Regions from separate parts of the Halomonas qaidamensis genome, predicted to be linked through region 1. Evidence: predicted binding sites of a transcription regulator. Region 1 holds the regulator's gene; each other region holds the start of a gene.

Region 1 (3,279 bases):
ACAGCCCGATCTAGTGCGTGGACCGCTTTACGCTACCCGCCATCAGCCACGTTTTGTCGTCGAACAGTCTGCGCTATTGGCAGACAGTGTATGGGGGCGGCGCTCAGTGTTTCAGCACAGCGGACTGTCGCTATTGGTACAGGAATACTTTTTATCAAGCATGGCAGATGATCTTGACCTGCCTTCGCGCTAGGCTAGTGCCAGCGTATTCTTTTTGAGAGGTAAGCATGGATCGTTCTCTGTTGCGGCCAACGGGATGGGCCCGAGTGGCAGATTTTTTACATTTAATGCGCTTAGATCGCCCGATTGGCACCTGGCTACTGATGTGGCCAACGTTATGGGCGCTTTGGATAGCGGCTGACGGTGTGCCTGAGCGTAATGTGCTGCTAATTTTTATTGCTGGTGTGTATGTGATGCGTGCCGCGGGCTGCGTGGTCAATGATTACGCTGACCGTCACTTTGATGGCCATGTAAAGCGCACTAAGCATCGCCCATTAGCCACTGGGCGTATCAGTGAAACCGAAGCGCAGCTACTGTTTATCGCGCTGGTTGCCGCCGCTTTCGTTTTAGTGTTGCTGACCAACTGGTTTACGGTGCTGCTTTCAATCGGCGGTGTTGTTTTAGCGTTTATTTACCCCTTTATGAAGCGGTATACCCACTTCCCACAAGTGTTTTTAGGAGCGGCGTTTTCTTGGGCGATCCCCATGGCATTCGGTGCAGTATTGGGGTACGTTCCGTTTGAAGCGTGGCTGTTGTTTAGTGCGAACGTTTTATGGACAGTGGCTTACGATACCCAATACGCCATGGTCGACCGCGACGATGACCTTAAAATTGGCATTAAATCTACCGCGGTGCTGTTTGGTAGTGCTGACCGCTTTATCATTGGTGTGCTGCAAGCAGCGACATTGTTGCTACTTGCATGGGTGGGAATACGTGTTGGTTTGGGAGGGTTTTTCTGGCTTGGGTTAACGGGGATGGCCGCTACGTTTGCCCACCAACAGCGGCTAATTGCTGGCCGTGAGCGTGACCGCTGTTTCCAAGCATTTCTAAACAATCACTGGTCTGGCTTATTGATTTTTGCAGGAATAGTACTGAGTTGGTGGCCAATCACTGGCTAAATATCGTCTTTGTCATAGAATTGTCATCAAGTCATGGTGTTATCGTCATTGACATGTCACTGAACTGTTTTGTTGAACTGTTCTTTCGAACCAGTTTTCATTGAACACCGTGAGGCCCCTGGAATGACCGCCAAGACCGTTTTGATTGTCGATGATGAAGCGCCTATCCGCGAAATGATCGCCGTGGCGCTTGAAATGGCTGACTATCGCGTACTTGAAGCGGATAACGCCCAGGATGCCCACGCCATGATGGTTGACCATCAGCCAGATCTACTTTTGCTGGATTGGATGATGCCCGGTACCAGTGGTATTGAACTGGCAAGGCGTTTGAAGCGTGAAGAAGCGACAGCAGAAGTGCCTATAATCATGCTAACCGCCAAAGGCGAAGAGGATAATAAGATTCAGGGGCTTGAAGCTGGCGCTGATGACTATATCACCAAACCTTTTTCGCCCCGTGAGCTGGTAGCGCGCTTAAAAGCAGTGTTACGCCGTACTACGCCTCGTGGCGTCGAAGATCCTATCGAAATCAATGGCTTGCTTTTAGATCCTGTCAGCCATCGGGTGAGCGCTTATGGCAAAGCATTGGAAATGGGGCCGACAGAGTATCGTTTGCTGCAGTTCTTTATGACCCACCAAGAACGCGCTTACACACGTAGCCAGTTACTTGATCAAGTGTGGGGCGGTAACGTGTATGTTGAAGAGCGTACCGTAGACGTCCACATTCGTCGTTTACGCAAGGCCCTCGGGGAAGCCCACCAAAACCTTATTCAAACGGTGCGTGGCACTGGATACCGCTTCTCTGCCCGGGTGTAACCGTGCGTTTGTGGAGCCGAGAACTGTGGCGCTTTGTTTTGTGGGCAATGCTAGGCCTTTTCCTAGGGTGGCTGGTGGCAGTTCCAGGCATCGGTCTAGCGGCGGGCCTTACCGTTTGTCTTGGCTACCATTTACGTCAACTACGTGCGCTATTTAAATGGTTAACGCTTCATCCCCATGATGAACCCCCCGCAGCGAACGGGATATGGGGTGAGCTATTTGATCGCTTGTATCGCTATCAAAAAAGCCAACGGATTACCCAGAACCGCTTACGCGCGACGTTGGCACGTATTCAGGAATCATCTGAAGCAATGCGTGATAGCGTAGTTATGTTGGACCGGCATGGTGACCTAGAGTGGTGGAACAGCGCAGCGACAGAAATGCTGGGCCTACAAACGGCTCATGACCGTGGCCAGCACATTACCAACCTGCTTCGTGACCCAAGATTTATCAGCTATTTTAACGCGTGTAAGTACGGTGAGCCGCTAACCTTGACGTCGCCCATCGATGAACGGCGCATCCTTCAATATCAAATTACCCTTTATGGCGATGATGAACGCTTAGTAATGGCGCGAGATATTACTCGCCTCCATCGTTTAGAGCAGATGCGTCGTGACTTTGTGGCGAACGTTTCCCATGAGCTACGTACCCCGCTTACAGTGTTAACGGGGTATTTAGAAACCTACGGCGAGCTGAAAGATCAGTTGCCGCCGCGGTTAGGTCGCGGGATTGGCCAGATGGAAGAGCAGACTAAACGCATGCAAAATTTGGTCAATGATTTGCTGCTACTTTCGCGGTTAGAAATTGATCAAGGGGGAGAGGATCACCAACCGCTAGCGGTAGGACCGTTACTCGATAGTATCCGCCGCGATGCGCTTGCACTTTCTAATCAACAACACAGTGTTCATGTTGTGCTTGAGAGTGATGCGCGGCTCATTGGTAGCGAACAAGAGCTGCATAGTGCTGTTTCTAACCTTGCCTTTAACGCTGTGCGGTATACCCCAACAGGAAGTCAGATAACGCTTCGCTGGAAAACGCTACCAAATGGTGGCGCCTGCATTGACGTTGATGATGACGGTGAAGGGATAGACCCGGTTCATATTCCACGCCTAACAGAGCGCTTTTACCGTGTTGATAAAGGGCGTAGTACAGCGACGGGTGGCACGGGCCTTGGCCTTGCGATTGTGAAGCATGTACTACTAAGACATGATGCACTGCTACACATTGAATCCCATCCTGGCGAAGGAGCCCTCTTTCGCTGTGTTTTTCCCTCCTCCCGGATTGTTGAAAACGAGCATAGCCTGACATAGGGCTTGTAAATACAAATATTGTATAAGTGTGCCATGCT
Region 2 (3,279 bases), 1.1 Mb from region 1:
CCGATATCGTTCGTGAGCGGGCGACGCTGCGTAAGCTTATCCGGGCGGCCAATCAAATTGCTGATGGGGCATTTTCGCCCCAGGGGCGGCCTGCAGATGAATTGCTCAATGAAGCTGAACGGCTAGTGTTTCAAATTGCCGAGGAGCGGCCGAAAACCGGCGGCCCTATTGGCATGAGTGAGCTACTAACCAAAGCGGTTGATCGTATTGATGAACTGTTCAATCTAAAAGGTGAGATGACCGGACTTTCCTCGGGATTTCGTGACCTGGATGAAATGACGTCCGGCCTGCAGCCTTCGGATTTGGTGATTATTGCCGGACGTCCGTCTATGGGTAAGACCACCTTTGCAATGAACCTGGTTGAACATGCGGTGATCTCTAGCGACAAACCGGTGATGGTGTTTTCCATGGAGATGCCCGCTGAGTCGCTGATGCTACGGATGCTGTCGTCACTAGGCCGGATTGATCAGACTCGCGTGCGCTCTGGCCAGTTGGAAGATGAAGACTGGCCGCGGCTTACCTCAGCAGTCAATTTGCTCAAAGACAAGCAGCTGTTTATAGACGACACCGCAGCACTTTCGCCCAACGAAATGCGCTCGCGTTTACGCAGGGTAGTGCGTGAACACGGTAATATGGCACTGATCATGATTGACTATCTGCAGCTGATGCAGATCCCCGGTTTTTCTGAAAACCGAACCGGTGAGATTTCGGAAATATCCCGTTCGTTGAAGGGGTTGGCAAAAGAGTTTCAGTGTCCTGTTGTGGCCCTTTCACAGCTTAACCGTTCGTTAGAGCAACGCCCCAATAAACGTCCTGTGATGTCGGACTTAAGGGAGTCGGGTGCGATCGAGCAGGATGCCGACGTGATTGCTTTTGTTTACCGAGATGAAGTGTATAACCCCGATAATCCTGATAACCAGGGGATTGCTGAGCTGATTATCGGCAAGCAGCGTAACGGCCCGATTGGGACGGTGCATATGGCGTTTATTGGTAAGTACACGCGCTTTGAAGATCTAGCGCCTGATAGCTATGGTGAAGCTTTCGGTGATTAACTTGAGCGTCAGGGGGGAGAACGTATAATGCTCCTCCCCGACGAAACAGATAGACAGGAGTAGCAAATGGCAGGTGGTTTTAGACGTGGCAACCGTAAGCGTCTTCCAAAGTTAGAAGGCCGTGGGGAGTTGCAGTCGCTAGAGCGTGAAGGGCCATTTAAAGAGTGGTTGGGTATGCCTGACCTCTACCGTTACTTCCTAGTGGTCGAAGGGGAAAAATATAGCTACCAGACTGAGGATTCGGAGCTGCCAGTCACCGTGGGCGATAAGGTGGTTTTTCGTTATAAGGAAACCAAAGGCGGCAACTGGATTGATCGCAACTCGTTAGGTAAGGCCATCGACCCATCTGAATATCAATAATTCGATGAATATGTTGATGAAAAAGTTGATGAATTCTTGGCTGAATAGTTGATGGTTTGGTCAGGAACTCTCTTGTGATGTTGCCGTCATAGCTAGTTAGTGTAAAGGTAATAAAATTGTCATGGGGTAACGTCATGCTGTGCCCCATGATAATTAACAATCATAGGAGAGCATCATGGAACTGAAAGAACTGAAACGGTTTGTCGCAGGGCACGACAACTTTGAAATACGCGTCATTACTCATTCTGGTAGCCGTTTTTACCAAGTTGAACTTGAAGATGTTGAGGGTGAGCGGCACATGCTAACTCAGCGTAACAAGCCAATGCTGTTTCGCTCACTAGACGATGTCTACCTTGAGCTAAAGCGCGCTGGCATCCATCGTGCTTACTTAGTTCAGCATGTGCCCCAGGATGAAGTGATTGGTCGTGATGCGCATTACAGCTCGCCACTGACATCGCGTATGCCGCTGGTATTTTAATTTTAACCTGATCTTCTTTTATTCACTTATTTAGCGGCACGTTTTTCCCACCACTGCCCCAGTCGAACGCGGCGACGGGCAAAAAAACGATAGCTTGCATCCATTATCCCCCGTAGGCCTGGTAAGCAAGATAGCCACACTAGCCACCGGTAGCCCAACACCGCATAAAGGGCCCGGCTGGCATCCATCCCGATATACCAACTTCCCTTGCTGTCTCTTACATGTAGCAGCCCCATCATGTCACTAAAGGTGCGTCCAACATCGGCAGCGTTGAAGTTTTCATCCTGAATATCCACTAAGGTCACGCGCTCTTTATGGCGATGTTTTGCAAGCCATGCGACTTCTACGCGGCAAAAGGGGCAGTGACCATCGTGGTATAGGGTGACTGGTGAGTTGGCTTGGAGTGTCGAAAAACGGCTCATTGAGTGTCCTTTGCGTTATAACCTTGGGTATGGTGCGCTTGGCCGTAGCCTTGGCTGGTCGGTAGTGAGGCTAGAAACTGTTCCGCCTGCTGACGCATCGCCTCACGCTTTTCGTCTTTCATGCGTGAGAGAGAGCCATAGATTAGTTTCATGCGCGGGTTACGGTTTAGCTGCTCAGCGTTGGTTTCCAGAAAATGCCAATAAAGGCTGTTAAATGGGCAGGCTTTTGGGCCAGTTACCTGCTTTGGGGAGTAGCGACAGTGCTGGCAGTGGTCAGACATTTTGTCGATATACTTGCCGGAAGCGCAGTAAGGTTTGGAACCCATTAGACCACCATCGGCATGCAGCACCATGCCCAACGTATTGGGCAGCTCGACCCATTCGCAGGCATCGGCATAAACCGCCAGGTACCAATCGCAGAGTGCTTCAGGCTTCACGCCGCAAAGTAGGGCAAAGTTGCCGGTTACCATTAAGCGCTGAATATGGTGGGCATAGCTGTTGTCGATGGTCATTTGAATAGCGCGCTGTAAGCAACGCATATCAGTATTTCCATCCCAGTAAAACGCAGGCAAATCGCGTTCAAAACCAAGCCGGTTTTCACGCTTATAATTCGGCATGTGTGTCCAGTAAAGCCCACGAACATACTCTCGCCAGCCAAGTATCTGACGAATAAACCCTTCAACAGCGTTAAGGGGGGCTTTGCCATCGTAATACTGCTGCTCAGCGGCTTCGCACACTTCTTGAGGGGTTAACAGACCGATATTGAGCGCCGCCGATAGCCTGGAGTGATACAGAAACGGTGCGGCGTCGCTAATTGCATCCTGATAGCGGCCAAAATCGGCCAGGCCGTGGTTGAGAAAGTGCTTCAAATCCACCAGCGCCTGTCGGCGGGTGACGGGGAGGTTGAAGTTATCCAGGGAGCCCATATGGTCGCTAAAATGGCGCTTGGCGTCGTTGAGTGCTTCCT
Region 3 (3,279 bases), 440 kb from region 1:
ACAAAGCCGCGCAGAAAGACAAAAAAACCGAGAATAGCGAGGGATGAGGGACGAGGAGAGCAAGGAATGAGGAGACAGCTAAAGAAAAGGCGGTGACTGAATGGCCGCATAGCGGCCACTATAAAAGAGGCCGCTATGCTAATGAACTAACACAGACAGTTATTCAAGCTACGCTAACGCTTAACGATTTCTGGCTGACAGATCAACAAATGCGTTATGCCCATCAGCACCGCTTTGCTGTTGAGACGTCGATTCAGGATAGGCGATCTGATTATCTTCACCAGAACCCCGCTCTGCTAACGCAACACCAGAGACCAGTGCAAGAGCGATGGCAGCGACGATGTTAAGTACTTTCATGATTCATTCTCTCTCGTTTTACTTAAGCAACAAATAAATGGAACATCTAAAAAGATGTGCTCACGAATAAACCAGGGGGTTCATCGATGCTTAATTAGTTACCGCGGTACGTTGAGTAGCCGTAAGGGCTAAGCAGCAGTGGAATGTGGTAATGCTGGTCAGCATCTTCTACCTCGAAAGGCACTGGTACATTGGGGAAGAAAGTAGCGGTGCCGTGTGCTTCAAACCATTCACCGGTTTCAAACGTCACACGGTAAGTACCTGGTAAGAATGCCTCATCAGTGGGATAAAGGGCTGACACACGACCTGCATCGTCGGTAGTTGCTGTTGCCAGTGACTCCCAGCCCCCATCGGTATGTCGTTCAAGCTCAACATCAACGCCGGGGGATGGCTGGCCGTTCTGGATATTGAGGACATGAACGCTTAGCGGGTTATCAGCCGCCAGTGCAGTGGCAGCAACGCTGCTAAAAACCATACCGGCAAACAGGGCAGACAATAGTTTCATAAAAAAACATCCTTTTAGGGTGATAGGTAAAGAGCGATCTTTATGGGATTTACTGGGGTATTACGCTGTCGATAGCCGTCAGGGCACAGCCTTCGTCAATGGCAGAACCACCTGCTCCGGCAACGCCAAGGGCACCAATCAGCTCACCCTCGACTCTGAGCGGCACACCGCCACCCAATAGCAGCAATTCATCCAACGTGTTTAGGTTGGCCGACTCAGGGTCTTGGCGAGCATGCTCAGATAACGCGCGGCTGGTACTGCCGGTCGACAAAGACGTAAATGCTTTGCGTTGGGCGGCCACCGTGTTGTGGGGGCCGATGTTGTCATCGCGTTGCAAAGCCACCAGGTTGCCACCACGGTCTACCGCAGCGACCACGGCTGTACGGCCATCGGCATGGCACGCTTCCAAGGTGGCATTCACTAAGCGATTAGCCAGATCTAGCGACAGCGTCTGCTGCTGTAGCGGCCCGGTATCGGCAAGCACGCTACCGGCCAACAAGACAGCACCAAGCAGGGGCAGGCGAGCACGTCGTGATGTCATGAAAGTCTCCTTATCAAGTGATGGCATCATCCTGACAGCTCGACCTCGTCAAACACCTGACGGCAGCATTACAGATTTGTAATGTGAAAAAGCGTCCGATCCGGCTACTCTGTGTCGATTTCGCGGGGACACGGCATGCGTATCCTGGTAGTAGAAGACGAACAAAAAACCGCTGATTACCTGAGCAGAGGGCTAGGTGAATCAGGTTATGCCGTTGAGATAGCACGCGATGGATACGATGCGCAGCATTACATTGAAGAGGACGAATTCGACCTGATCATTCTTGATGTCATGCTGCCCGGCCTTGATGGCTGGCAGTTGCTACCACTGATCCGCCGCCGCAGCCAAGTACCAGTGCTATTTTTGACCGCCCGCGATGCCGTGGAGTATCGCGTTAAAGGGCTGGAATTAGGTGCAGACGACTACTTGGTCAAGCCCTTCTCATTTGTCGAACTGCTAGCCCGCGTGCGCACACTGTTACGCCGCAGCCCGCCTCGCGAAAGAGAGCACTTTCGCGTCGCCGATTTAGAGATGGATGTTTTGCGCCGCCGCGTTACCCGTCAAGGCGAACGACTTGCACTCACCAACAAAGAATTTGCGCTTTTAGAGCTATTTCTCGACCGAGAAGGTGAAGTGCTATCACGCACCTATATTGCTTCTCGGGTGTGGCAAATGAATTTTGACAGCGATACCAACGTCGTCGAAGTGGCTATCCGGCGACTTCGCGCTAAACTCGACGACCCCTTTCCCACTAAACTCATCCACACCGAGCGCGGCATGGGTTATGTGCTTGAGGAGCGTTCTTAATGCCAACGCTGAACTCGTTAGCAACGCGCTTATCGCTACTTTTTGCCCTGGTCAGCGTGCTACTGCTGGGCAGTATCGGCACTTATCTCTACCACTCGCTGACACGTGAAATTGCTTGGCGTGATGACCAAATGCTGCATGGCCGCCTAGAGCGCATGGAAGCGCTGCTCTACGATGGTGAAAGTATTACGATGCTTCACCAACGCCCTCAACTCTATGCCAACATGCTGGGCAATCACGACAGCTTACTGTGGGTAATTGATAACGAGGGACAGGTATTGATTGAGGTTAACCCAAGCAATCTGCCTGTGCCGGATCTACCGATGACGACGACCGTCCGCTTTAATGATACGTCCGGGTCAATACCAGCAAGACTGGCATGGCACACCCTTGAACAAAATGGCCAGCCATTAACACTGGTCGCAGGTAAGTTACTTAATGAGCGTAATCAGATGCTCGCTGCCTACCAGTTCAAGCTATGGATTGCATTAATCGTCGGCGCCTTACTGGCATTTTTACTTGGCTGGGGCGTCAGCCGACAGGGGCTTCAACCGCTGCGACGCTTAGCTGAACAGGCGGCACGCATTGACATTCGCCAACTGAATCATCGCCTAAGTGTGGCTGGCGAAACCGAGGAAATCAGCCGTCTCAGCCAAGGCCTGAATCGAATGCTCGATCGATTAGAAGAAGGGTTTTCGCAGCTCTCACGCCACTCTGCAGATATGGCACACGAACTGCGAACCCCCTTAACCAACTTGCTAGGACAGACACAACATACCCTGCGCCGGGACAGAAGTGATGCGGAGTATCGTCAGGTGCTGGAATCGAATATCGAAGAGTATGAGCGCTTATCAAGAATGATCGATAGCCTGCTGTTCCTAGCACGTACCGAAAGCCCTTCACATACCCTACCCTGTGAGCAGGTCGACCTCGGTGAGTTAGTCACTCAGCTATGTGATTACTTCGAGGGCATGGCAGAGGACGATGATCGCTCGCTAGTGAACCACAGCCACGGTAGCGTGGTTGCCAACCGTGACCTACTGCGCACAGCCTTAGCCAATCTAATCGC

The links. Region 1 encodes PhoB, which activates phosphate uptake and scavenging genes when phosphate is short. Its sites were predicted from a motif close to TGTCATANNNNTGTCANA; they were not measured.
Region 2: K1Y77_RS11830 (DUF6482 family protein) is a predicted target of PhoB. The motif match lies at 1,519-1,536, and genes of this name have one in related genera.
Region 3: K1Y77_RS14675 (heavy metal response regulator transcription factor) is a predicted target of PhoB. The motif match lies at 1,423-1,440, and genes of this name have one in related genera.

The regions. Positions count from the first base shown of each region.
Region 1 is NZ_CP080627.1:3,694,867-3,698,145, reverse strand. It holds gene K1Y77_RS16670 (chorismate--pyruvate lyase family protein) at 1-193, shown strand, start outside; gene ubiA (4-hydroxybenzoate octaprenyltransferase) at 228-1,118, shown strand; gene phoB (phosphate regulon transcriptional regulator PhoB) at 1,242-1,931, shown strand; gene phoR (phosphate regulon sensor histidine kinase PhoR) at 1,934-3,241, shown strand.
Region 2 is NZ_CP080627.1:2,612,273-2,615,551, reverse strand. It holds gene dnaB (replicative DNA helicase) at 1-1,052, shown strand, start outside; gene K1Y77_RS11835 (hypothetical protein) at 1,119-1,412, shown strand; gene K1Y77_RS11830 (DUF6482 family protein) at 1,588-1,890, shown strand; gene K1Y77_RS11825 (thiol-disulfide oxidoreductase DCC family protein) at 1,917-2,312, opposite strand; gene K1Y77_RS11820 (cryptochrome/photolyase family protein) at 2,309-3,279, opposite strand, start outside.
Region 3 is NZ_CP080627.1:3,259,326-3,262,604, forward strand. It holds gene K1Y77_RS14660 (hypothetical protein) at 181-357, opposite strand; gene uraH (hydroxyisourate hydrolase) at 452-862, opposite strand; gene K1Y77_RS14670 (GlcG/HbpS family heme-binding protein) at 912-1,403, opposite strand; gene K1Y77_RS14675 (heavy metal response regulator transcription factor) at 1,539-2,210, shown strand; gene K1Y77_RS14680 (heavy metal sensor histidine kinase) at 2,210-3,279, shown strand, end outside.